3 regions of the Amycolatopsis sp. NPDC051373 genome follow, and region 1 is predicted to be linked to each of the others. Evidence: riboswitches for the same ligand, from Rfam matches in the RefSeq annotation. Region 1 holds a riboswitch; each other region holds the start of a gene.
The links. Region 1 has a riboswitch for S-adenosylmethionine ahead of thrC (threonine synthase). Riboswitches for the same ligand answer to the same signal wherever they lie in the genome.
Positions count from the first base shown of each region.

Region 2: linked by a shared signal. The riboswitch ahead of AB0383_RS42700 (ATP-binding cassette domain-containing protein) and the one ahead of thrC (threonine synthase) in region 1 are both predicted to bind S-adenosylmethionine.
Region 3: linked by a shared signal. The riboswitch ahead of AB0383_RS43460 (aminotransferase class V-fold PLP-dependent enzyme) and the one ahead of thrC (threonine synthase) in region 1 are both predicted to bind S-adenosylmethionine.

Region 1 is NZ_JBFBAE010000026.1:139,204-146,963, forward strand. It holds gene AB0383_RS37940 (ComEC/Rec2 family competence protein) at 1-1,628, shown strand, start outside; gene thrC (threonine synthase) at 1,653-2,918, opposite strand; SAM riboswitch class I at 2,932-3,065, opposite strand; gene holA (DNA polymerase III subunit delta) at 3,230-4,201, shown strand; gene rpsT (30S ribosomal protein S20) at 4,457-4,717, opposite strand; gene AB0383_RS37960 (EamA family transporter) at 5,095-5,958, shown strand; gene AB0383_RS37965 (VOC family protein) at 5,981-6,355, shown strand; gene AB0383_RS37970 (class I SAM-dependent methyltransferase) at 6,352-6,948, opposite strand; gene lepA (translation elongation factor 4) at 7,066-7,760, shown strand, end outside.
Region 2 is NZ_JBFBAE010000034.1:44,237-51,996, reverse strand. It holds gene AB0383_RS42715 (fatty acyl-AMP ligase) at 1-754, opposite strand, end outside; gene AB0383_RS42710 (ABC-F family ATP-binding cassette domain-containing protein) at 822-2,615, opposite strand; gene AB0383_RS42705 (4-(cytidine 5'-diphospho)-2-C-methyl-D-erythritol kinase) at 2,653-3,621, opposite strand; gene AB0383_RS42700 (ATP-binding cassette domain-containing protein) at 3,820-4,830, opposite strand; SAM riboswitch class I at 5,029-5,135, opposite strand; gene AB0383_RS42695 (TetR/AcrR family transcriptional regulator) at 5,525-6,109, shown strand; gene rsmA (16S rRNA (adenine(1518)-N(6)/adenine(1519)-N(6))-dimethyltransferase RsmA) at 6,100-6,939, opposite strand; gene AB0383_RS42685 (transglycosylase family protein) at 6,975-7,760, opposite strand, start outside.
Region 3 is NZ_JBFBAE010000035.1:89,140-96,899, reverse strand. It holds gene AB0383_RS43485 (DUF885 domain-containing protein) at 1-1,036, opposite strand, end outside; gene AB0383_RS43480 (AsnC family protein) at 1,259-2,281, shown strand; gene AB0383_RS43475 (RluA family pseudouridine synthase) at 2,278-3,207, opposite strand; gene lspA (signal peptidase II) at 3,204-3,785, opposite strand; gene AB0383_RS43465 (hypothetical protein) at 3,906-4,526, opposite strand; gene AB0383_RS43460 (aminotransferase class V-fold PLP-dependent enzyme) at 4,549-5,892, opposite strand; SAM riboswitch class IV at 5,933-6,047, opposite strand; gene AB0383_RS43455 (phosphoenolpyruvate hydrolase family protein) at 6,127-6,948, opposite strand; gene AB0383_RS43450 (Tm-1-like ATP-binding domain-containing protein) at 6,950-7,760, opposite strand, start outside.

The DNA of each region.
Region 1 (7,760 bases):
CGGGGCTCACGCACTTGATGGCTGTGAGCGGCGGGAACGTGGCGATCATCTGTGGCGCGGTGTTGCTGTTGTGCCGGTTGCTCCGCATCGGGCCCCGGGTGTCGGCTGTCGCGGCCGGATTGTGTCTGGGCGGCTTCCTGATTCTCGTCGGTCCGGCGCCGAGTGTGTTGCGGGCCGGGGTGATGGGCGGGGTGGCGCTGCTGGCGCTGGCGTTGGGCCGTCGTGGATCCGCGTTGCCGGCGCTGGGGTTCTCGGTGTGCGTGCTCGTCGCGTGGGATCCGGTGATGGCGGCGGACTTCGGGTTCGCGTTGTCGGTGTTCGCGACAGCGGGCCTGGTGCTGCTGGCGCCGCGATGGGCGGATTCGTTGATACGCCGGGGGATTCCGCCGGGGTACGCCGAGGGGATCGCGGTGCCGCTGGCGGCGTTCGTGGTCACCGCGCCGGTGATCGCGGGCATGGCGGGCACGGTGAGTCTCGTCTCGGTGGTGACCAACGTGCTGGCGGCGCCCGTCGTCGCGCCGGTCACGGTGCTCGGGGTGCTGGCCACGGTGGTCGGGCCGTGGTGGCCCGGGGCCGGGCACGTGCTGGTGCACCTGGCCGATCCGGAGGCTCGCTGGCTGATCACGGTCGCGCGGCACGGGGCCCGTGCGCCGGGTGCGGTGCTCACGTGGCCGGGTGGCTGGTGGGGTGGGGTGTGCGCGGCCGGGGTGCTGGTCATGGTGGTGGTCGCGTTCCGGTTCCGGCGCGCCCGGCTGCTGGTGGCGATGGGGCTGGTGGCGGTGCTGCTGATCGTGGTGCCGCCGCGGGTGCTCTCGCCCGGCTGGCCGCCGAAGGGCTGGGCGATGGTCGAGTGCGACGTCGGCCAGGGCGACGCCGTGGTGCTGGCCACGGCAGAGCCCGGGCGCGCGGTGGTCGTGGACACCGGGCCCGAGCCGGGGCCGGTGGACGAGTGCCTGCGGCGGCTCGGCGTGGAGCGGATCCCGCTACTGGTGCTCAGCCACCTGCACGCCGACCACATCGGCGGGCTGTCGTCGGTGTTCGACGGCCGGGCCGTGGGGGCGATCGCCGTCGGGCCCGGGCGGGCGCCGGCGTGGGCGTGGCAGCAGGTGTCGCAGGAGGCGGCGACGCACCACGTTCCGCTGCTGGAGCTCAGCGATGGGCAGCGGCTCGACTGGCCGGGGCTGTCGCTGGACGTGCTCGGGCCGCGCTACGTCACGGCACGGGCGGCCGCCCTGCAGGACGGCACGATGATCAACAACAGTTCCGTGGTGCTCCGCGCGACCACGGCGGCGGGGAGGGTGCTGCTGACCGGAGACGTGGAACTGGCCGCGCAGGCCGACTTGCTGGCCGAGGGGGTGGATCTGCACGCCGACGTGCTGAAGGTTCCCCACCACGGCTCGCGCTACTCGTTGCCTCAGTTCCTCGAGGCCGTGGGCGCGCGGGCGGCGATGATCAGCGTGGGCGCGGGCAACAGCTACGGGCACCCGGCGAAGTCCACAGTGGACGTGCTGGGCGCGTTGGGTGTGCTCGTGACGCGGACCGATGTGGACGGCGACACGGCCGTGCTGCCCGGTGACGGCGGACCTGCGGTGGCGCGCCGGGGTGAGCCGCGCGGACCGCCCCGGTAGGGGAGCGGCCCGCGGGCCCGGCGGTCAGAGGCCGAGGGCCTTGCTCACGGCTTCGGCCGACGGCGGCACGGTGGCCTTGGGGCCGATGCGGCCTTCGACGGCGTCGAGCGTCTTGAGGCCGTCGCCGGTGATGAGCAGCACGGTCTCGGCGTCGGGGTCGATCTTGCCGGCCTCGATGAGCTTCTTGGCGGTCGCGACGGTGACGCCGCCCGCGGTCTCGGTGAAGATGCCCTCGGTGCGCGCGAGCAGCCGGATGCCCTCGACGACCTCCTCGTCGCTCACGTCCTCGATCGCGCCGCCGGTGCGGTTGACGACGTCGAGCACGTAGGGGCCGTCGGCGGGGTTGCCGATCGCGAGCGAGCGGGCGATGGTGTCGGGCTTCACGGGCTGGACCACGTCGTGGCCGGCGCGGAACGCGGCCGAGACGGGGGAGCAGCCGGTGGCCTGCGCGCCGAAGACCTTGTAGGGGCTGGCTTCCACGAGGCCGAGCTGGCCGAGCTCGCGGAAACCCTTGTCCACCTTGGTCAGCTGCGAACCCGACGCGATCGGTACCACGATCTGCTCCGGCAGGCGCCAGCCGAGCTGCTCGGCGACCTCGTAGCCGAGCGTCTTGGAGCCTTCGGAGTAGTAGGGGCGCACGTTGACGTTGACGAACGCCCACGTCGGGTGCTCGCCGGCCAGCTCGGTGGCGAGGCGGTTGACGTCGTCGTAGTTGCCGTCGACGGCGATCAGGTCACCGTCGTAGACGGCGGTGGTGAGGATCTTGGCGCGTTCGAGCGACTTCGGGATCAGCACGACCGACCGCCAGCCGGCGCGGGCCGCGGCGGCGGCCGTCGCGTTGGCCAGGTTGCCGGTCGAGGGACACGCGAGGACCTCGAAGCCGAACTCGCGGGCCGCGGCCAGCGCGACGGCGACCACACGGTCCTTGAAGGAGTGCGTGGGGTTGCCGGTGTCGTCCTTGACCCACAGGGACTTCAGGCCCAGCGCTTTGGCGAGGCGGTCGGCCTTCACCAGGCGCGTGGCGCCGGGTTCGGTGTTCGGGATCTCCTCGACGGTCGAGGGGACGGGAAGGAGCTTCTTGTAGCGCCAGATGTTCTTGGGGCCGGCCTCGATGTCTTCGCGGCGCACGCGGCCGAAGTCGTAGGCAACCTCGAGTGGCGAGAAGTCCTCGGCGGAGACGAACTCCGGGGCGAGCGGCTGCCGGTGGCCCTCTTCCTTCGAAACCAGTTCGACTGCCGGACCGAGGTCCAGGGTCTTCTTGGTGGAGGTCGTGCCGAGGGTAACGGTCATCGCGAGGTTCCTTTCCTCATCTGCCCCGCAAAAGCGGGCCGGAATTGGCACCGTGGTCGTCAGCTATCCCGCAAATTCGGGAAGACAGGCTGTACGCCGGTTGCCGGGGCTTCGTCGGGCCGTTCCCTCTGCCCCTCTGGATGAGCGGTGTTCAGTTGTCGGCGCGCCGCTGTGAATCTGGTGGAGTGTGAATCTGGTGGAGCTGGGCGCTGCCTCGGGTACACCGTACGACATGGCGATCACCTCGTGCCACGGTGGCGGCGCAGATCACCGCGGCGGGCGCGTGGCCGAGCGGGTGAGAGGATGGCGGGGTGACCACCGCACCCGCGCCGCTCCACCTCGTCCTCGGTGAGGAAGAACTGCTCATCGAGCGGGCTGTCCGCTCGTCGCTGGATGCCGCGCGGGCCGTGGACTCGACGGCCGAGATGACGCGCAACCGGGTGTCCGAACTCACACCGCCCGTGCTCGCCGAGCTGGTGAGTCCCTCGCTGTTCAGCGAGGGACGGGTCATCGTGCTCGACTCGGCGCAGGACATCTCGCAGGAGCTGGCGGACGCGGTGATGGCCTACCTCAAGGCGCCCGCCGACGGGATCGTGCTCGTGGTCGTGCACAACGGCGGCGGCCGCAGCAAGGCGGCCAAGGCGCTGCCCGCGGCGCTGAAAAAGGCGGGCGCGGAGATCACCGAGTGCCCGAAGCTGACGAAGCCCGCCGATCGGGAGTCGTTCGTGCGCAACGAGGTGCGCCGCGTCGGCGGCAAGATCGATGCGGCGGGGGTGATGGCGCTGATGGACACCGTCGGCTCCGACCTGCGCGAGCTGTCCTCCGCGGCGACGCAGCTCGTCGCCGACACCGGTGGCGTGGTCGACGAGCAGGCCGTGCGCCGCTACCACACCGGCCGCGCCGACGTGACCGGCTTCGCCGTGGCGGAGAAGGCCGTGGGCGGCGACCGCGCGGCGGCCCTGGAGTCGCTGCGCTGGGCCATGCAGCTGGGCGTGCCGCACGTCCTGGTCGCCGACGCCCTCGCGGACGCGGTGCGCACGATCGCCCGCGTGTCCGCCGCGGGCCGCGGCAACCCGAACCAGATGGCCGGCGAGCTGGGCATGCCGCCGTGGAAGATCCGCAAGGCGCAGGGCCAGTCACGCGGCTGGGGCCAGGACGGCCTCGCCACCGCGATGCGCGTGGTCGCCCGCCTGAACGCCGAGGTCAAGGGCGTGGCGGCCGACGCCGACTACGCCCTGGAACGCGCGGTCGTCGAGGTCGTCGCCGCCAAGGGTGAACGCTGACGCTGCTCGGCGGGCAGGGCTCGGGCCACCGGCACAGGGCCTGAGGCACAGCAGCCGCGAGATGGCCGGGCGGGACCGCTGGTCGGGTGTGCAGACTTCGCAACAGCCACCGCCGGCCGATCGACCGTGGCCGGGTTTTCTCAACGCAAAGGCACGCTGCTCACGGGGAGCGGGAGAGCGGGAGAGCGCACGAAAAAGCCCGGCGACCAGTCGGTCACCGGGCCCTTTCAGGACTGGCAGGGTGCTGCGATCAGCTCAGAGCTGGTTCGCGCGCTTCGCGAGAGCCGACTTCTTGTTGGCGGCCTGGTTGGCGTGGATGACGCCCTTGGTGACAGCCTTGTCGAGCTTGCGGGCGGCGTCGCGCTGGAGTTCGAGGGCCTTGGTCTTGTCGCCGGAGTCGGCGGCCTCACGGAACTTGCGGATCGCGGTCTTCACCGAGGAGCGGATCGCCAGGTTGCGCTGACGGGCCTTCTCGTTGGTGGTGATGCGCTTGATCTGGGACTTGATGTTGGCCATGAAGGCGTCCTGCTTTCGTCTCGGTGAAGGTCGCTGCCGCGTCGAAGTGGCTCCGGGCGCCTGGCGTGAAGACAGACGCGGCCGGGTTTCCTCCCTGACGGAATGCCGCACGGCAACGACGAGAAAGCCTAACAGGCCTGCTCGCGGGCCCCTCGAGCGGCCCGGAGTGATCGGTTCGGTTACGGTGAGGACCGTAGTGCCTAGGGTTCCGCTGCCGGCCCGCCGCACCAAAGCAAGACAAGACGCAAGACAACCAGGGCCGGCGGGACAGGTCCGAGCGGCACCATCGGTGCGGCCCGGCGCCCGCCGTTCATCTGACGGGACAAAAGCCTGGAGGACCCGGCCTTCCGCGTGCGCGGAAGATCCGAAGGGGTCCGGTGAACACCACAGCTCTGTCGTTCGTCCTCATCGCCGCCGTCGTGCACGCGGGGTGGAACCTCGCCGCGAAGCGCGTCACCTTCGGCGGGCCGCGGTTCGTGTGGCTGTACTACACCGTCTCCGCCGTGGTGCTGCTTCCCGTGGTCATCACGGCACTCCTGGTCGAACACGAACGTCCACAGTGGACGTGGCTGCTCGCTGCCGGGGTGACGGCCGTGCTGCACGTGGCGTACGGCACGGTGCTGCAGCGCGGGTACGCCGTCGGCGACCTGTCGATCGTCTACCCGCTCGCGCGCGGCACCGGGCCGCTGCTGTCGGTGCTGGCGGCGGTACTCGTGCTGCACGAGCACCCCGGCGTGCTGGGCCTGATCGGGGCGTTCCTGGTGGTGGCGGGCGTGCTGGTGATCAGCCTCGGCGGTAGCGAGGCCGACGTCAAAGCGCGCCGCGCCGGTGTGTTCTACGGCGTGCTCACCGGCGCGACCATCGCGGCCTACACGCTCTGGGACGCCCACTCCGTGACGACGCTCGCGGTGCCGCCCCTCGTGTACTTCGGCGGCGGCGCGCTGGTGCAGAGCGTGCTGCTGGCGCCCGCGGCCCTGCGCGCCCGCGCCGAGGTGGCGAAGCTGTGGCGCGAGCACCGCAAAGAGACGCTGATCGTCGGGATCGCCTCGCCCGCGGCGTACCTGCTGGTGCTGTACGCGCTGCGGATGGCGCCGGTCAGCCTGGTCGCGCCGGCGCGGGAGCTGTCGATCGTGCTGGGCGGGCTCGCGGCGTGGTTCGTGCTCGGTGAGCGGAACGCGGCGCGCCGGTTGGTGGGCTCGCTGGTGGTGCTGGCCGGGATCGTCGCGATTGCGGTGGCCTGAGCCACTCGGGTAGGCAGGACGTATGGACGTACTGAGCAGCCGGGTGCTGATCCACCCGCGCGACCTGGAGGCCTCGACCGCGTTCTACCGGGACACGCTCGGGCTGGCGATCCAGCGCGAGTTCCCCGGTGGCACGGTCTTCTTCGCGGGCGGCGGTTCGATCGAGGTCGTGGGCAGCAACGACGCCACGCCCTCGGCGGCCGTCGACCTCTGGCTGCAGGTCCGCGACCTGCCGGCGACGCTCGAGGAGCTGGCCGCGCGCGGCGTCACGCCGGTCCGCGGGGCGCGCCGCGAGCCGTGGGGGCTGGACGAGGCCTGGATCACCGACCCGGACGGCCTGCGCATCGTCCTGGTGCAGGTGCCGCCCGACCACCCGCTGCGGACGGACTCGCGCTAGGGCTTGCGGGCCCGCAGCTGCGCCGCCAGGGCCGCGAAGCCCGGGGGCTCCCAGGTCCACGTCTGGAGGTCGGTGAAGCCCGCTGCGGTGACCTCGGCGCCCAGGTCGTGCCGGGGAACCGGCAGCCACTTCTCGTGCGCGGACAGCAGCAGCCGGCCGCCGGGGCGCAGCACGCGGAACAGCTCGGCGAAGCCCGCCGCGCGGTCGTCCCAGAGCTGGACGTTGTTGACACTCAGCACGACGTCCACGGAAGCGTCGGCACAGCCGGTCGTAGCGGCGGTGCCGTCGCGCAGCTTCACGCGGTCGCCGCAGCGTTCGCGGCACAGGGCGCGCATCTCGGCGGAGGGCTCGACGCCGACGACCTCGCCCGCCAGGCGGCTCGCGGCGTCGAGCCCGACGCCCGGGCCGGGGCCCACGACCAGCACGGTTTCATCGGGTTCCAGTCGCGCCAGGTCCACGAGCCGCTGCTCGGTGGCGGCGTTGCCGCGCGACATCAGCCGGCCGCCGACGCGGCCCAGCAGGCCGCTGGGGTGGCCGAACGCCCGGTCGAGCGCGGTGTCGAAGGTCCCCGGGGGAGGGTGTGGAGTGCTCATCCTTCGAGGTCACCACCAGCCCGGCGCGCTCGCATCGGGGATGACCCCCAACCGCACCCGGAGGTCCATGGGACGATAGGAAGCGGCCACCCCCGACCTTTCCCGAGGACCACACGAGTGACAGCGCCCAAGACGTTCGCCGACACCACCTTCACGCCGCCGGAACTGATCCGCAACTTCTGCATCATCGCCCACATCGACCACGGCAAGTCGACGCTGGCGGACCGCATGCTGCAGCTCACCGGCGTCGTCGAGGAACGGGCGATGCGCGCGCAGTACCTCGACCGGATGGACATCGAGCGTGAGCGCGGCATCACGATCAAGGCCCAGAACGTCCGCCTGCCCTGGCAGGTCGAGGGCCAGGACCACGTGCTGCACATGATCGACACGCCCGGCCACGTGGACTTCACCTACGAGGTCTCGCGCGCCCTGGAGGCGTGCGAAGGTGCGGTCCTGCTGGTCGACGCCGCGCAGGGCATCGAGGCGCAGACGCTGGCCAACCTGTACCTGGCGCTGGAGAACAACCTCCAGATCATCCCGGTGCTCAACAAGATCGACCTCCCCTCGGCCGACCCGGACAAGTACGCGGCCGAGCTCGCGCACATCATCGGCTGCGAGCCCACCGACGTGCTGCGCGTCTCGGCGAAGACGGGCGTCGGCGTCGGCGCGCTGCTCGACGAGGTCGTGCGCCAGGTCCCGGCGCCGGTCGGCGACGCGGACGCCCCGGCGCGCGCGATGATCTTCGACTCGGTCTACGACACCTACCGCGGCGTGGTCACCTACATCCGCGTGGTCGACGGCAAGATCACCCC
Region 2 (7,760 bases), on a different contig from region 1:
TGGTGCCGTTGTACTTGGAGATCAGCTCGGGCCAGATCAGCGGGCCGGACAGGAACTCGACGGGCGTGATCTTCACCAGTTCCACGCCGAAGGTCATCGGCACGGTCAGGAAGCCGACCATGCCCATGTCGTGGAACGTCGGGAGCCACGACACCATCACGTCGACGTCGAAGTCGAACTCCGCGCGTTCGACCATGGCCTTGACGTTGGTGTAGAGGTTGCCGTAGGTGATGCGCACGGCCTTGGGTTCAGCCGTCGAACCGCTGGTGAGCTGGAGCAACGCGGTGTCGCTCTCGTCGGTGGGCACGACCTCGGCCAGCGGCTCGCCCTCGGCCAGCTCGGTGATCAGGCGGTGCTCGATGCCCTTCTCCGCCAGCACGGGCGCGAGCTGGTCGAACGGCTCGCCCAGCACCACCAGCCCGGCGCCGATCATCCCCAGCACCTTGACCGTGTCCTCGGCCCACTCGGCGAGGTCCGTGCGCGCCGTCGGCTGGTGCAGCATCGTCACGCTGCCGCCGGCCAGCCACACGGCCTGCACGGTGGGCGCGATGAGCACCGGCGCCGCGGCCAGCACGGCCACCGCGCTCCCGGGCTTCAACCCGCCCGCGACCAACCCACCGGCGATCTTCTTGGCCTGGTCGTGGACCTCGGCCCACGTCCGGCGAACCGGCTCCTTGGGCTCGCCCGTGACCATGCCGCGCTGCTGACCCCGCCCCGTCGCCGTCTCGACGAGCGTGTCCACGAACCGACTCATGCGCGACAGATTACTGTCTGGTTGTCAACGCTCGCCTGCGGCGGCGTGAACAGCGTCGATCGAGCCGTCATTCGAGCGCTTCGGACGTCTCCAGCCACTTCGCCTCGACGTCTTCCTTCTCCGCGTGCACGCCCTTCAGCTCCGTGTTCAACGCGATGAGCTTGTCCGGGTCCGTGGCCGCCTCGAGCAGTGCCGCGTGCAGCTTCTCCTCGCGCGCGGCCAGCTGGTCGAGCTTGCGCTCCAGCCGGCCGAGCTCCTTCTGCGCGGCCCGGATCTCCGCGTTGCTGCGCTTGGCCTCGGCCTTCTCCGGAGCCGCCGACGCCCCGCGCCCCGGCGCCATGTCACGGCGCCGCGGCGCCGCCTCCCGCAGCTTCGTGCGGCGGTTGAGGTACTCCTCGATGCCACCGGGCAGGTTCGTCACGTGGCCGTCGCCGAACAGAGCCACGGTCGTGTCGCAGACGCGCTCGACGAGGTAGCGGTCGTGCGAGACCACGACCATCGTGCCGGGCCAGCCGTCGAGCAGGTCTTCGAGCTGCTGCAGGGTGTCGATGTCCAGGTCGTTGGTGGGCTCGTCGAGCAGCAGCACGTTGGGCTCGGCCATCAGCAGCCGGCACAGCTGCAGCCGGCGCCGCTCGCCACCCGACAGGTCACCGACGGGCGTCCACTGCCGCTCGGCCGGGAAGCCGAGCTTCTCGCCCAGCTGCGACGCCGTCATCTCCTGCTTGCCGAACACCACGCGCCCGGCCACCTGCTCGATCGCCTGCAGCACGCGCAGGTCGGCCGGCAGGTCGTCGAGCTCCTGGCGCAGGTGCGCGAGCGCGACCGTCTTGCCCTCGACCCGCCGCCCCGTCTCGGGAGCGACGTCGCCGCCCAGCAGCTTGAGCAGCGACGTCTTTCCGGATCCGTTCACGCCGACGAGACCCACGCGGTCGCCCGGCCCGATCCGCCACGTCACGTGGTCGAGCAGCGTCCGGTCGCCGACACTGAACGACACGTCTTCCAGCTCCAGCACCGTCTTGCCGAGGCGGCGCTTGGCGAACGCCATCAGCTCCACGGAGTCGCGCAGCGGCGGCACGTCGGCGATCAGTGCCTCGGCGGCTTCCACGCGGTAGCGCGGCTTCGACGAGCGCGCCTGCGGGCCGCGGCGCAGCCACGCCAGCTCCTTGCGCGCGAGGTTCTGCCGCTTCTCCTCGGCCGTCGCGGCCAGTCGCGCGCGCTCGGCGCGCGCGAAGATCCAGTCGGCGTAACCACCTTCGTACTGCTCGACGCGCCCTCCGGTGACCTCCCAGGTGAGGCTCGCGATGGTGTCGAGGAACCACCGGTCGTGGGTCACGACCACCACGGCGATCCGGCGCGCCAGCAGGTGGTCGGCCAGCCAGCGGACACCTTCGACGTCCAGGTGGTTGGTGGGCTCGTCGAGCACCACGAGGTCGAGCTCGCCGGTCAGCGCCGCGGCCAGCGCGACGCGACGGCGTTCGCCACCGGAGAGGTTCGCGGTCGGGGTGTCGAGGCCGATCGCCGTGATGCCGAGTCCGTCTACAATGGACCGGACGCGCGCGTCGGCGGCCCATTCGTGTTCCGCGCCATAGCGTTCGAGCACGACGTCGCCGACCGTGCTACCCGAAGGCAGCTCGGTGCGCTGGGTGACGACGGCCATGCGCAGGTCACGAACATGGCTCACCCGGCCGGAATCCGGCTCGCTCAGACCCGCGAGCACCTCCAGCAACGTCGTCTTGCCGCCTCCGTTGAGACCGACCACGCCGATGCGCTGTCCGGCGGCGACGCCGAGCGAAACGCTGTCCAGCAGCGGTTTCACCCCGTACGACTTGCTCACCGACTCCAGGTTGACCAGGTTGGCCATCCGATTCAGCCGATCCTTTCCACAGTGGACTAGATGTTCAGGCGTGCACGCGCGGTGGCGCGCCACGGGGTGCGTCGTCGCCGCCGACCAGCCGAGCGCCGGGCACCGGGCCGTGGGCGACGCGCACCGTTCGGCACACGCCGGCGCCGGACAGCTCGGCCGCCACCTCGACGGCGGCCTGCGCGTCGGCGCAGAGGAACGCGCACGTGGGCCCCGAGCCGGACACGCAGCCGGCCAAAGCACCCGCGTTCACGCCCGCGCGCAGCGTGCGACGCAAGCCAGGACGCAGGGACACGGCGGCCGCCTGCAGGTCGTTGCCCAGCAGCAGCGCGAGCTGACGGGGGTCGCCCGACGCGAGGGCCTCGACGACCGGGGTGTGCGAGCCGATGCGCGGCGGGTTGCCTTCGGCGCGCAGGCGGTCGAGCTCGCCGAACACCTTCGGCGTCGACAGGCCTTCGGTGTCGAACGCGAGCACCCAGTGGAACGTGTGGCGCGACAGCACGGGCACGAGCTGCTCACCGCGGCCGGTGCCGAGCGCGGTGCCGCCGTAGAGCGCGAAGGGCACGTCGCTGCCGAGCTTGCCCGCGATGGCGGCCAGCTCGTCGCGCGTCACGTCGAGCTTCCACAGCGAGGCCAGGCCGACGAGCGTCGCCGCCGCGTCGGCGCTCCCGCCCGCCATGCCGCCGGCGACGGGGATGCCCTTGCGCAGCACGATCCGCAACTTCGGGTCGTCGCCCTCGGCGCGGCCGGTGTAGGTGGAAAGCTCCTGGGCCGCGCGCCAGGCGAGGTTGGTGGCGTCGGTGGGCACCGACCCCTCCCCCTCGCCGAAGACTTCGAGCCCCGGGTCGTCGGTGGCCGCGACGGTCACCTCGTCCGTGAGCGACAACGCCTGGAAGACGGTGACCAAGTCGTGGTAGCCGTCCTCGCGCAGGTCACCGATGGCCAGGTGCAGGTTGACCTTGGCCGGGACCCGGACGGTGACTGGTGGTGGAACTACGGCGAGCACCCGTCAAGCCTACGTGGCCGGGCGCCTGGGCTCCCCACCAGGAGAAAACAGCCGTTTTCGGGACGCCTGTCCCAACCTCTCGGACACCTCGTCGCCAACCTTGGACCCCGAGACCCGCGCACCGAGCCGTGAAGGGCCCGCTGAAGGAATCGGAGTCCTTCAGCGGGCCCTTCACGGCACCGACGGGTTCGGCTGGGGTCAGGCGGCGACGCTGTGCGCGGCCCGCACGACCGGCGTCACGTGGGCGCCGCGGTCGGCGATCCACGCCAGCGCCGCGTCGGCCCGCTCGCCACGGACACCGATGCGGAAACGGGCGATCGGGGTGTCGCCGATGCGCGTGAGTCCGCCGCCGATGGTGGCGACCTCCACGTCGAAACGGCCGGCCGCCTCGGGCAGCAGGGCGCCGACGGACGCGAAGCCGATCAGCACGACGTCGGCGGACCGGTCGTACTTCGCGGCTTGCGCGCGAGCGGTCTCGATCGCCGGCAGCACCGCCTGCGCGGTCCAGCTGCCCGGCGAGGCGATGAGGTCGAGCACGTGACCGCGTTCGACGACCGCGCCGTCTTCGAGCACCGCGACGTCGTCGCAGACGCGGCGGACGACACCGGCGTCCGGAGTGGTCAGCAGCACGGTGGTGCCCAGCTCGGCGCGCGCCCGGTCGAGGACGGCCAGCACGGCGCCGGCCTCTTCGGGTGCGATGCCGGCGGTGGGGTCGTCGGCGAGCAGCACGGCCGGGCCGGCGGCGAGCGCCTTGGCCACGGCGACACGGCGCAGCTGGCCGGGCGTGAGGTCGGCCGGCTTCTGTGCGGCACGGGCGGTGAGGCCCACGAGGTCGAGCAGGTTGCCGACGCGGGTCTTGCGCTGCGGCCCCTCGATGCCGAGCTGCTCCAGCGGGGTGGCGATGTTGCCGGCGACGGTGCGCTCGGCGAGCAGCTCCGGCTTGGTGCCGACGACACCCAGCTGGCGGCGGACTTCACGCAGCCGGCGGCCGTCGAGCGCACCGGTGTTGAGGCCGTCGAGCCGCACGACACCGCGGTCCGGGCGCTCCTGCAGCGCGATGCAGCGGGCGAGTGTGGACTTGCCGGAGCCGGCTGGCCCCACCACGCCGAAGAGGGAACCGGCCTGCACGTCGACGCTCACATCACGCAGCGCGGCGACCGGATTTCCGTTGAGGGGAAAGGACTTGGACACGTTTTCGACAGTGATCACGAAGGGAGCTCCAGGCATGAGGCGCAGCACCGTTTCCGGGCGCGCCGGGCGTCACCGAATTACCGTCCTTTTCGGACGGTGCGCAGAATTGCGGTAGAAAAGATCAGGCGATGACTGTGGAGCGTCGACACGCACATACCGTGCGGCGACCTTCATCGACGACGCGCCGCCGGGTCAACAGGAGCGGGCGGGCTACCCTCTGCATCGGAAACAGCCTCCATCGGTCCTGGCTGTAGCACCTGCCCCATGGGGGGTGGTTGCTGCGACTTCGGCGAGCCAGGTCTCTCAGTCGCTCGGGATGGACATTCTGAGTAAAGCCGATCCCATTGGGTGAACGCAAGCGCGTTGGTGCAGATCACACGAGTGGTGGTGCCCGGATACCGGGACACCCGCAGCCACATCCTGGACCCCGAAAGCTCCGGCACCGAATTTCTTCCCCGCGGCGAATCCGGCGACCTATTCCACTGTGGACGCTGCCGATCCCTGGTGGAGACCCGATTCCGGCACGGGCGACGCGGAGCAGCTCGCGCGTGGGTAAATGACGGTTCGGCGAGGTAGTTCGCCACGGCGAGACACTCCGTCTTCCCGGCCGGACACCCCACTCCCGTCCGCGAGCCGAATCCGGACGTCCGTCACACCCGGCTGTGATACGCGCGTATCGGATACAATCGTACCACAACAGCGGAGGAGGACCGTGGCGCACCGAGTCGACCACGAACAGCGCCGGCGCGAGATCGCCACGGCAGTGTGGCGCATCGCGGCCGAACGCGGGCTCGACTCCGTGAGCATGCGCGAGGTGGCCGCCGAGGCAGGCGTGTCGCTGCGGCTGGTGCAGTACTACTTCGAAACGAAGCACAACCTGCTCGTGCTGTCGCTGCGTTACCTCCATGAACGCGGCGAGCAGCGCACGCAGGTCCGCATCGCGGCGCAGGTCGACCAGAGCGTGCGTGGCGTGGTCCGGACTCTTCTCACGGAGCTGCTCCCGCTGGACGCCGAGCGCGAACTGTCGCTACGCGTCAACCGCGCCTACTTCAGCCGCACCCACAGCGACCCGGCGCTGGCGAAGGTGTTCCTGCACGCCGAGACGCCGATCGAAGACCTGCTCACCAGCCTGTTGCGTCGCGCGGTGCTCCCACCCGGCGTCCAGCCGCGGCACGAGGCCAACCTGCTGGTCGCGGGCTTCACCGGCCTGGGTCTCGACGTCCTGCACAGCCGTTTCACCCAGCCCGAAGTCCTCGCGACGCTGGACTACCACCTGGGTCGGCTCTTTCAGGCTTGAGCCGCGAGCCGGACGAAGTCGTGCACGTCGAGCTGCTCGCCGCGCGTCTTCGGGTCGATTCCGGCCGCCACGAGGAGCTCGCCGGCGCGATCGGCCGAACCGGCCCAGCCCGCGAGGGCCGCGCGCAGCGTCTTGCGGCGTTGGGAGAACGCGGCGTCCACGACCTCGAACAGGCGTTGCCGCTCGACGCCCTCCACCGGAGTGCCGCGTTCGAAAGCCACGAGCGACGAGTCGACGTTCGGCACCGGCCAGAACACCGACCGCGGCACGGCGCCGACCTTGCGCGCCGGCCCGTACCAAGCGAGCTTCACGCTGGGCACGCCGTAGATGCGGCTGCCGGGACCGGCGGCCATGCGGTCGGCGACCTCCGTCTGGACCATCACCATCCCGCGCTGCAGCGAGGGAAGCTCGGCCAGCAGGTGCAGCACGACGGGGACCGCGACGTTGTACGGGAGGTTCGCCACCAGTGACACGGGTTCGGCCGGCAGATCGGCCGCGCTGATCCGCAACGCGTCGGCGCCGACCACAGTCAGCTGATCCGCGACGGAAGAAGCGCGTTCGGCGGCAGTGCGCGGAAGCCGCGCCGCCAGCTTCGGATCGATCTCGACGGCCACCACGTGGGCCCCGGCGTCGAGCAGGCCCAGCGTCAGCGACCCCAGTCCGGGGCCGACCTCGAGGACGACGTCGCCCGGCTGAACTCCGGCCAGCTCGACGATGCGGCGAACCGTGTTGGGGTCGTGCACGAAGTTCTGGCCGAGCTTCTTCGTCGGCCGGACGTCGAGCTCGTCCGCCAGCCCGCGGATCTCGGCAGGCCCCAGCAGTTCAACCACCGGGGAAGCCTACCGAGCCTCGGGAACCGCGGAACTCAGGCCCGCTTGCCGCAGACCGGCCAGGCGCTGTAGCCACCGCGGGCGTCGCGGACCTTCTCGGCGATCGAGATCTGCTGGGCGCGCGAAGCCTGGTTCGGGTACGACGCGTACTGGTCGCCGCCGTAGGCGTCCCAGGTCTGCTTGTCGAACTGGAGGCCACCGTAGTAGCCGTTGCCGGTGTTGATGGCCCAGTTGCCGCCGGCCTCGCACGCCGCGATGCGGTCCCACGCGGAACCGTCGCCGATCGCCGGGTCGGCAGGCTTTTTCGTGCCCACCTTGAGGATCTTCGGCTTGGCCTCGAGGAGGACCTTCACCGAGACCTGCTCGCGGGAGATCTCTTCGCCGTTCTTCTTGGTGACCTTGTAGGTCACCATCTTCTGGCCCGCGGTGCCCGGGTCCTGAACGGTGGTCTTGCCCTGTTCGAGCGTCGGGTCGTCGACCTTCTGCACGTCGGGGTCGATGGTCTCCTGCTGGTTGACCATCGAGACGCCCATGCGGCTGACGTGGACTTCGGCGCCGTCCTTGAGGGAGACGTCCAGACCACCCTCGACCGCGTCGTCCGGGCCGAGGCTCATCTTGAAGTCGGAGAGGAACTCCTTGGTGGTCACCGCGTTGGTGGCGACCTGGCGCGGCGCGTTGGTGCCGTCGAAGAGCGTGATGTGCTTGAGGGTCTTGACCTGCACGGTCGAGCCCTCGAGCGGCAGCTCGCCGGTGCCCGGCATCGAGGTCCAGGCGCCCTTGCCCATCATGTCGGCCATGCCGAGCTGGGTCATGGCCTCGCC
Region 3 (7,760 bases), on a different contig from region 1:
ACGCGGGCGGTGCGCCGGGCGCGGAGTCCTCCGGCACGGCCTCGACCGTCCACGGCTGCGGCGGGATCGTGCCGAACCACTTCGGCGACTCGGCCGCCGCGCGCGTGATGGCCGAGCGCGCGGTGTCGAGCAGCTCCTCGGCGCTCGTCCAGCGCAGCTTCGGGTCGGTGCGCAGCCGCTCGAAGATCTCCTGCAGGTCGCGCGTGCCGAACACGCGCTCGCCCAGTGCCTGGTACTGCTCGACCTGGCCCGCGATCACCTCGAGGCCGGTGTCGTGCAGCTCCTGCGGCGAACGGTCGGTGGTGGTGTGCATGCGCGCGAGGCGCGCGTAGATCTCGTCCCCGCCGGGCAGCCACGACACGCCCACGCGGTCGTCGGGCCGGCCGTGGGCGAGCACCTCGGCTTCGAGGAAGTCGCGGTATTCCTTGAACGCCGGGCGCACGACGTCGCGCAGCAGCTCCTCACGCCGGCTCGCGAACCCCGCGTCCGGCGCCGGCTGGCGCAGCAGCGGGTCGCCCGCCGGCTCGGCGAGGTAGCGGTCGACATGGGCGATCGCGCCCTTCACCAGCCGTTCGACCGGCACCAGCCCGGCCTCGATGCCCTCGCGGTGCCGCAGCGCGACCGCGCGCAGGAAGGCCGGGATCCCGGCCAGCCGGTCGAGGTGGACGGCGGCTTTGTCCCCCGGCAGCACGGGCACCATCGGCAGCGCCGAGAGCAGGCCCGCCGCGGGTCCGACGAACAGGTCGGTCACGGTGAACTCGCCGAAGTGGCTGTCGATGAGGTCGAGCTTGCCCTCGATCGAGTTGATCACCACCTCGCGCGTGACGCGGTCCGTCGCGTCGAGCTCGCCGGCCTCGATCGCCCGCGCGCGCTCCAGCAGCCCGGCGAGCCGCTCGCGGTATGCGGCTTCGGCGGCAGCGCTCGGGTCGCCGAGCCCCGGCGCGTCGGGCTTGATGCCCAGGATCGCGGCGGAGAGCGGTTCGAAGCCGAACATCTCGTCGACGAGCTCGTCGGCGAGATCGGTGACGACGGTCATGGGTGCGGACTCCCGGGGTTCGGTGGTGCCGTGCGATTCCGACCCTAATGGAGACCCAGGCCCCGGGGTGGCGTTCCGGCACGAGCGTCCCGTTCACCCATGGTGAACGGCGGATCCGTGCCGTTCCGGATACCCGGAGCCACCGAAACCGGGCTGGGGCCACCGGACCGGGCGACGCGGCCCGGCCTCGCCCGGAGCGGCCCGGAAGGTAGCGTTCCCCGAGTGGCCGTGACCGATCCCGCCGATGTCCGCCTGCTCGCCGCCCTCGCCGAGGTGGGCAAAACGGCCGTGCACGACCTCGCCGCGAAGGTGGGCATGGACCCGCGTGAGGTCGCCTACCGCCTGGTTGCCTTGTCCGGTAGCGGGTTGCCGCTGCTCGTGGGCGTGGAGAGCGACCCGGCCGGGCTGCGCGCGGCGATCGCGGGGGCGCCGCCGTCGTGGCAGCAGGCCCCGCCGCCCTCGGGGGCGATGCCCGTCGCCGCGCCCGGCGGACGGCCCGGCCCGGGCATGCCGGACGGAGCGGGTCCCGGGATGCCGACGGGACAAGGACTTCCGGCCGCGGCCCCACCGAGCGCCCCCGTTCCGCGTCCCGGGAACGGACCCGGAACGCCGGGTGCGCCGTCCGTCCACGGTGGACCGTCGAGACCCGTGCACGGCGTGCCGTCCGGCCCGTACGGAGTCCCTTCGGGTTCCTATGGCGTGCCGTCCGGCGCGTACGCGGCTGCACCGCCCCCGCTCGACCCCGCGTTGAGCACGTGGGGGGTGCCGCAGACGGCGTCTTGGGCGCGCGGCGACGAACCGCGCCGCGCAGGGCCCGCCGAGGGCAAACGCGGCCGGATCGGCGAGACGCTCGCGACGCAGGGGCTCGAAGGCGAGCAGCTCACCGTGCAGCTGCTGGAAGTGCAGGACCCTGCCGACTACCTGTTCGGCGCCGCCGGCTACCGGCTCGACGCGGGCGAGCGGGCGGTGGTCGTGCACACCGAGATCACCAACCGCGGCAACGTGCCGTTCGCGTCGCTGCCGGACAACTATCTGGAGCTCGTCACGGCCGACGGCACGACGGTCGCCAAGGCGCCCGTGTCGCTGACCTCCCGGCCGCCGCACAAGATCGGCGTGCGGCCCGGCGAGACGCTCGGCGGCCACACCGTCTACGTCATCCCGGACACGACGCGCGTGGTCTCGGTCCGTTGGAGCCCCCGCCCTGAGCCGGACGACCGCACGCTGACCTGGGCCGTCGAGGGCTAGTAGCTCTCCTCGCGCAGGATCTCCAGCGCGCGGGCGAGGTCGTCGGGGTACTCGGCCTCGAACTCGACCCAGCGGCCGTCGGCCGGGTGCGCGAAGCCGAGGGTTCGGGCGTGCAGCCACTGCCGCGTGAGGCCGAGGTGGCGCGCCAGCACCGGGTCGGCGCCGTAGGTCAGGTCGCCCGCGCACGGGTGGCGCAGCGCGGAGAAGTGCACGCGGATCTGGTGCGTGCGGCCCGTCTCGAGCTTCACGTGGGCCAGCGACGCGGCTCGGAACGCCTCCACCACCTCGTAGTGCGTCACGCTCGGGCGTCCGCCCGCGACCACGGCGAACTTGTAGTCGTGGCGCGGGTGGCGGTCGATCGGCGCGTCGATGGTGCCGCGCGTCGGGTCCGGGTGGCCCTGGACCACGGCGTGGTAGCCCTTGTCGACGGTGCGCTCCTTGAACGCGCGCTTGAGCACCGTGTACGCGTGCTCGCTCTTGGCCACCACCATCACGCCGGTGGTGCCCGCGTCGAGCCGGTGCACCACACCCTGGCGTTCGGCGGCGCCCGAGGTCGAGATTCGCAGGCCCGCGGCGGCCAGGCCGCCGACGACCGTCGGCCCGGTCCAGCCGGGGCTCGGGTGCACGGCGACGCCCACCGGCTTGGAGATCACGATGATGTCGTCGTCGTCGTGGAGGATCTTCATGCCCTCCACGGGCTCGGCGACGACCTGGATCGGGGACTCCGGCTCCGGCAGCGTCACTTCGAGCAGGCCGCCGGCGGTCAGGCGGTCGGACTTGCCGGCGGGCCGGCCGTCCACCAGTACGTCCCCGGCTTCGGCGAGCTCCGCCACCACCGTGCGGGACAGGCCCAGTAGCTTGGCGAGGCCGGCGTCGACGCGCATGCCGTCGAGCCCGTCGGGGACGGGCAGCAGGCGCGCGGTCACGCGGTCTCCTTCTTGCTGTTCTTGTCGCGGGTCGAGGTGCCGTCGTAGTCCTTGCCCAGCAGCGACAGCAGCACGATGAGCACGCCGCCGCAGCAGATCGCGGAGTCGGCGATGTTGAAGATCGCGAAGCCCTCGCCGTTGGGGGCGAAGGCCGAGATGAAGTCGATGACGTGGCCGCGCAGCGGGCCGGGGGCCCGGAAGATGCGGTCGGTGAGGTTGCCGAGCGCGCCCGCGAGCACCAGGCCGAGGCCGATGGCCCAGCCGACGCTGCGCAGCCGCCGCGAGAGCCAGATGATGGCGACGGCCACGGCCGCCGCGACCAGCGCGAGCACCCACGTCATGCCCGTGGCCATCGAGAACGCGGCACCGGGGTTACGGATCACCTGCAGGTAGATGAGCCCGCCGAGGACGCGCACCGGCTCCTTGCCCTCGAGGTTGGCCGCCACGAGGTTCTTCGACACCAGGTCGATCACCCAGATCAGGGCCGCGACCGCGAACACCAGCCCGACCCGGCGCTTGGGCAGCACCACGGGCGCTTCGGGCTCCTCCGAGACCGCTGAGGCCGCGTCACCGCTCACCGCCGGTTCGACGGCGGGCGCGCCTTCGGGCCGGCCGGGTTCGGGCGAACCGGGCTCGGACAGATCGTGTTCGGACGAGGAGGGCTCGGTGCTCACGCCCCCATTGTCCACGCCCCGGCCTCACCCGTTCGCGGCGGCAGGCCGCGAACGCCCCTTCACGGGTCCGGCGACCACCAGAAACGCCGCCGCGAGCAGCACCACTGCCGACGAAACCACCCCCGCGACCCCCGGTAGCAGCACCGCCACCGCCACGAAGCCCACTGTGACCGCGAGGACCAGGAGACTGCGCTCGTACCCCGCCAGCACCACCAGCCCCACGGCGGCCAGCGCCGGGCCGCGGGCGTCGGCGTCGAGGTCGAATTGGGCGTAGGCGGCGAGGTCGAGCACGGGCACCGCCAGCACACCGCCGGCGAGGACCAGGGCGATCCGGCCGGGTTTCGGCCTGGTCCCGGCTCGCGCATAGCCGAAGAGCACGATCGCCACGACCAGCGCGAGTGCGATCGGCCAGCCCAGCGCCGACGTGGAGGCCGGCGCGGGCAGCGAATCCTGGCTCAGGAACTGCTCACCGCCGATGGCCGTGCCGAAGTAGTCCACGTGCACGCGGTCCATCGGCACCGCGGACAGGTTCACGAACTCGCCCACGGCAGAACCGGCACCGGCCGCGAGCCGCACCGCGGCCAGGATCAGCTCGGCGAAGCCCAGCAGTGCGAGCGGAACCCAGAAACCCCAAGATCTCCCCACGCGCCGAGGGTAGCGAGCGGGCTCAGGCGCAGAACGGCGGCAGCTCCCGCGGGTCCCCCACCGGGGCCCAGCGGCCGTCGACCTTCGTGTACTCCCAGCGGGCGCCGCGGGCGACGATCTGGCGCAGCGCCAACACGAGGCGGTCCACGTGCTCCTCGGTGCTGCCCAGGCCGAGGCTCACGCGCACGGCCTGCTGCCCGTCGCGGCCGCATTCGCCGATGAGGCGTTTGGTGGCGACGTGGGCGCAGAACGCGCCGTCGCGTACGCCGATGCCGTACTCGGCCGAAAGGACCGCGGCGAGCCAGCCGGGTTCGAAGCCGTCGACGATGAAGCTCACCGTGCCCACGCGGTCCACCGGCGCGTCGAACAGGCGCAGCTCGGCGCAGCCGGGCACGCCGGACAGGCCCTTGCGCAGCCGCTCCAGCAGCGTGGCCTCGTGCTCGCCCACGGCGGCCCAGCGCGCGGACAGCTGCTCGCACGCGACGCCGAGCGCGTAGACGCCGACGGTGTTCGGCGAACCGGCCTCGTGCCGCTCGGCACCGGTGTTCCACACCACGGCGTCCTCGGTCACGAGCTTCGTCGCTCCCCCGCCGGCGAGGTACGGCTCGGCGGCGCGCAGCCAGTCGGACCGGCCGATGAGCGCGCCGGCGCCGAAGGGCGCGTAGACCTTGTGCCCCGAAAGCGCGACGTAGTCGACGTCCAGCTCCCGCAGGGAAATCCGGCGGTGCGGCGCGAGCTGTGCGGCGTCCAGCGCCACCCGGGCGCCGTGCTTCCGTGCCACGGCGGCGATCTCGGCCACCGGCAGCAGCTCGCCGGTCACGTTGGACGCTCCGGTGACCACCACGAGCCGCGGTCCCTCCGGGCAGGCGGCCAGCGCTTCGTCCACAACGGACACCGCGGCCAGGCGCGTGCGCGGCAGCTGCACGCGGCGCACATTCGGGCCGCGCCAAGGCAGCAGGGCCGCGTGGTGCTCGGTGTCGAACACGACCACGGACGTGCGCCGCGGCAGCGAACGCGCCAGCAGGTTGAAGGAATCCGTGGTGTTGCGGGTGAACACGACGGTGTCGGTGGCACGCGCGTCGACGAACCGGCGCAGGATGTCGCGCGTGCGCTCGTAAAGGCGCGTGGACACCTGCGAAGCGAAGCCCGCGCCGCGGTGCACGCTCGCGTACCAGGGCAGGAACTCGTCGACGGCGGAGCGGACCGCGTCGAGACACGGCGCGCTCGCGGCGTGGTCGAGGTTCGCGTAGCCGATCTCGCCGCCGGTCACCAGCGGCACCCGCAGCGCCGCCCCCGCGACGCCGGGAATCCCCTGTGCGGCAACGGTTTCGGTGTTTTCAGCGGTGCGGTCCAGAGCGAGAGTCATGGCGGTGCCTCCTCGGCAGTCCGGGGGACCCCCGGCGAGGGGCCCGCGCTTGCCCGTCGCACAACACGACCGGCCCGGTCTTCACCCGGGGCACCCCACCGCGGTAGGAGGGTTGCCGGCCAGCAAGCCGGGGCTGAACGCTGGCACTCATGACCTGTTGATGAAGGTAACTGATTCCGGCCGTGCGAAGAAAGCCCCGTCCCGTGATCTGAGATGGCGCTCACACGCCGGCGATCACCGCCGCAGGGCGCGGAAAGCTTCCGTCTGCTCACGGATCGCGCGCTCGGCCGGGAGCCGTTCGATCGAGGAAGCGCCGAAGAAACCCACAATTCCCTCGGTGTGGTCGAGCATGTACTGCGCGTCGGCGGGCTCGGCGATCGGGCCGCCGTGACACAGCACGAGCACGTCCGGGTTCACCCGCTTGGCGGCGTCGTGCATCGCCTGCACACGGGTCACGGCCTCGTCGAGCGTGACGGCAGTGCGCGCGCCGATCGTGCCGCTCGTGGTGAGCCCGAGGTGCGGCACGAGCACGTCGGCGCCCGCGCGGGTCATGTCGGCGGCTTGCTCGGGGTCGAACACGTACGGCGCGGAGAGCAGGTCGCGTTCGCGGGCCAGCGCGACGAGGTCGACCTCCAGGCCGTAGCCCATGCCGGTCTCCTCCAGGTTCTGGCGGAACACGCCGTCGATCAGCCCGACCGTCGGGAAGTTCTGCACGCCGGCGAACCCCGTCCGCTTGAGCTCGTCGAGAAACGGGCCCATCAGCCGGAACGGGTCGGTGCCGTTGACACCGGCCAGTACCGGCGTGTCGCGCACGACCGGGAGCACCTCGCGCGCCATGTCCACGACGATGCCGTTGGCGTCGCCGTAGGCCAGCAGTCCGGCGAGCGACCCGCGCCCGGCCATGCGGTAGCGGCCGGAGTTGTAGATGATCAGCAGGTCGATGCCGCCGGCCTCGGCGGCCTTGGCGGACAGGCCGGTGCCCGCGCCGCCGCCGATCACGGGCCTGCCTTCGGCGACCGCCGCGGTGAGCCGGGTCAGCGCTGTTTCGCGGTCCACGTCAGGACTTCCCTTCGCCGATGAGCCGGTGCAGTTCGCTCGCGGCGGCGGCGCCGAACCCGGCGTCGTTGATGGCTTCTTCGCGCCGGGTCACGGTCACCGCGCTGCCGGACAACGCTTCGGTGAGGTGGGCGAACAGCTCGGCGTCGGCCGCAGGGTCGTGGAACGGGCCGTCCGGAACGTCCACAGCGGACACTCCGCCGAGCGGCAGGAACACCGAGACCGGCCCTTGTGCCGCCCGGAGTTTGCGCCCGAGCAGCGTGCCCAGCTCCGCGGATTCCTCCGGTGTGGTCCGCATGAGCGTGACAGTCGGGTTGTGCACCAGCAGGTGCCGGCCCGCGAACCGCTCCGGTACGGTGTCGGCCGGGCCGAAGTTGACCATGTCGAGCGCGCCGACGCTGACCACCTGCGCCACGCCCGCTCGCCCCGCAGCCTCCAGCCGGTGCGGGCCCGCCGACAGCACCCCGCCGACGAGCTCGTCGGCCAGCTCCGTGGTGGTCAGATCGAGGACACCGGCCAGCAGGCCGTCGGACACCAGCTTCTCCATCGCCCGGCCGCCGGATCCGGTCGCGTGGAACACGAGCACCTCGTAGCCGAGCCGTTCCAGCTCGGCGCGGGCCTCGTCGGCAGCGGGGGTGGTGACGCCGAACATCGTCACCGCGACCACCCGCCGCTCGCTGGTCTCCCGGCCGGTCTCGTGGTGGCGGGCCATGGCGGCGATCGCGGCCGCCGCGTTGCCCAGCACGGTCTTCGACACCGTGTTGAGGCCCGCGATGTCGACCACGGAGTACATCAGCGTCACGTCGGTCTCG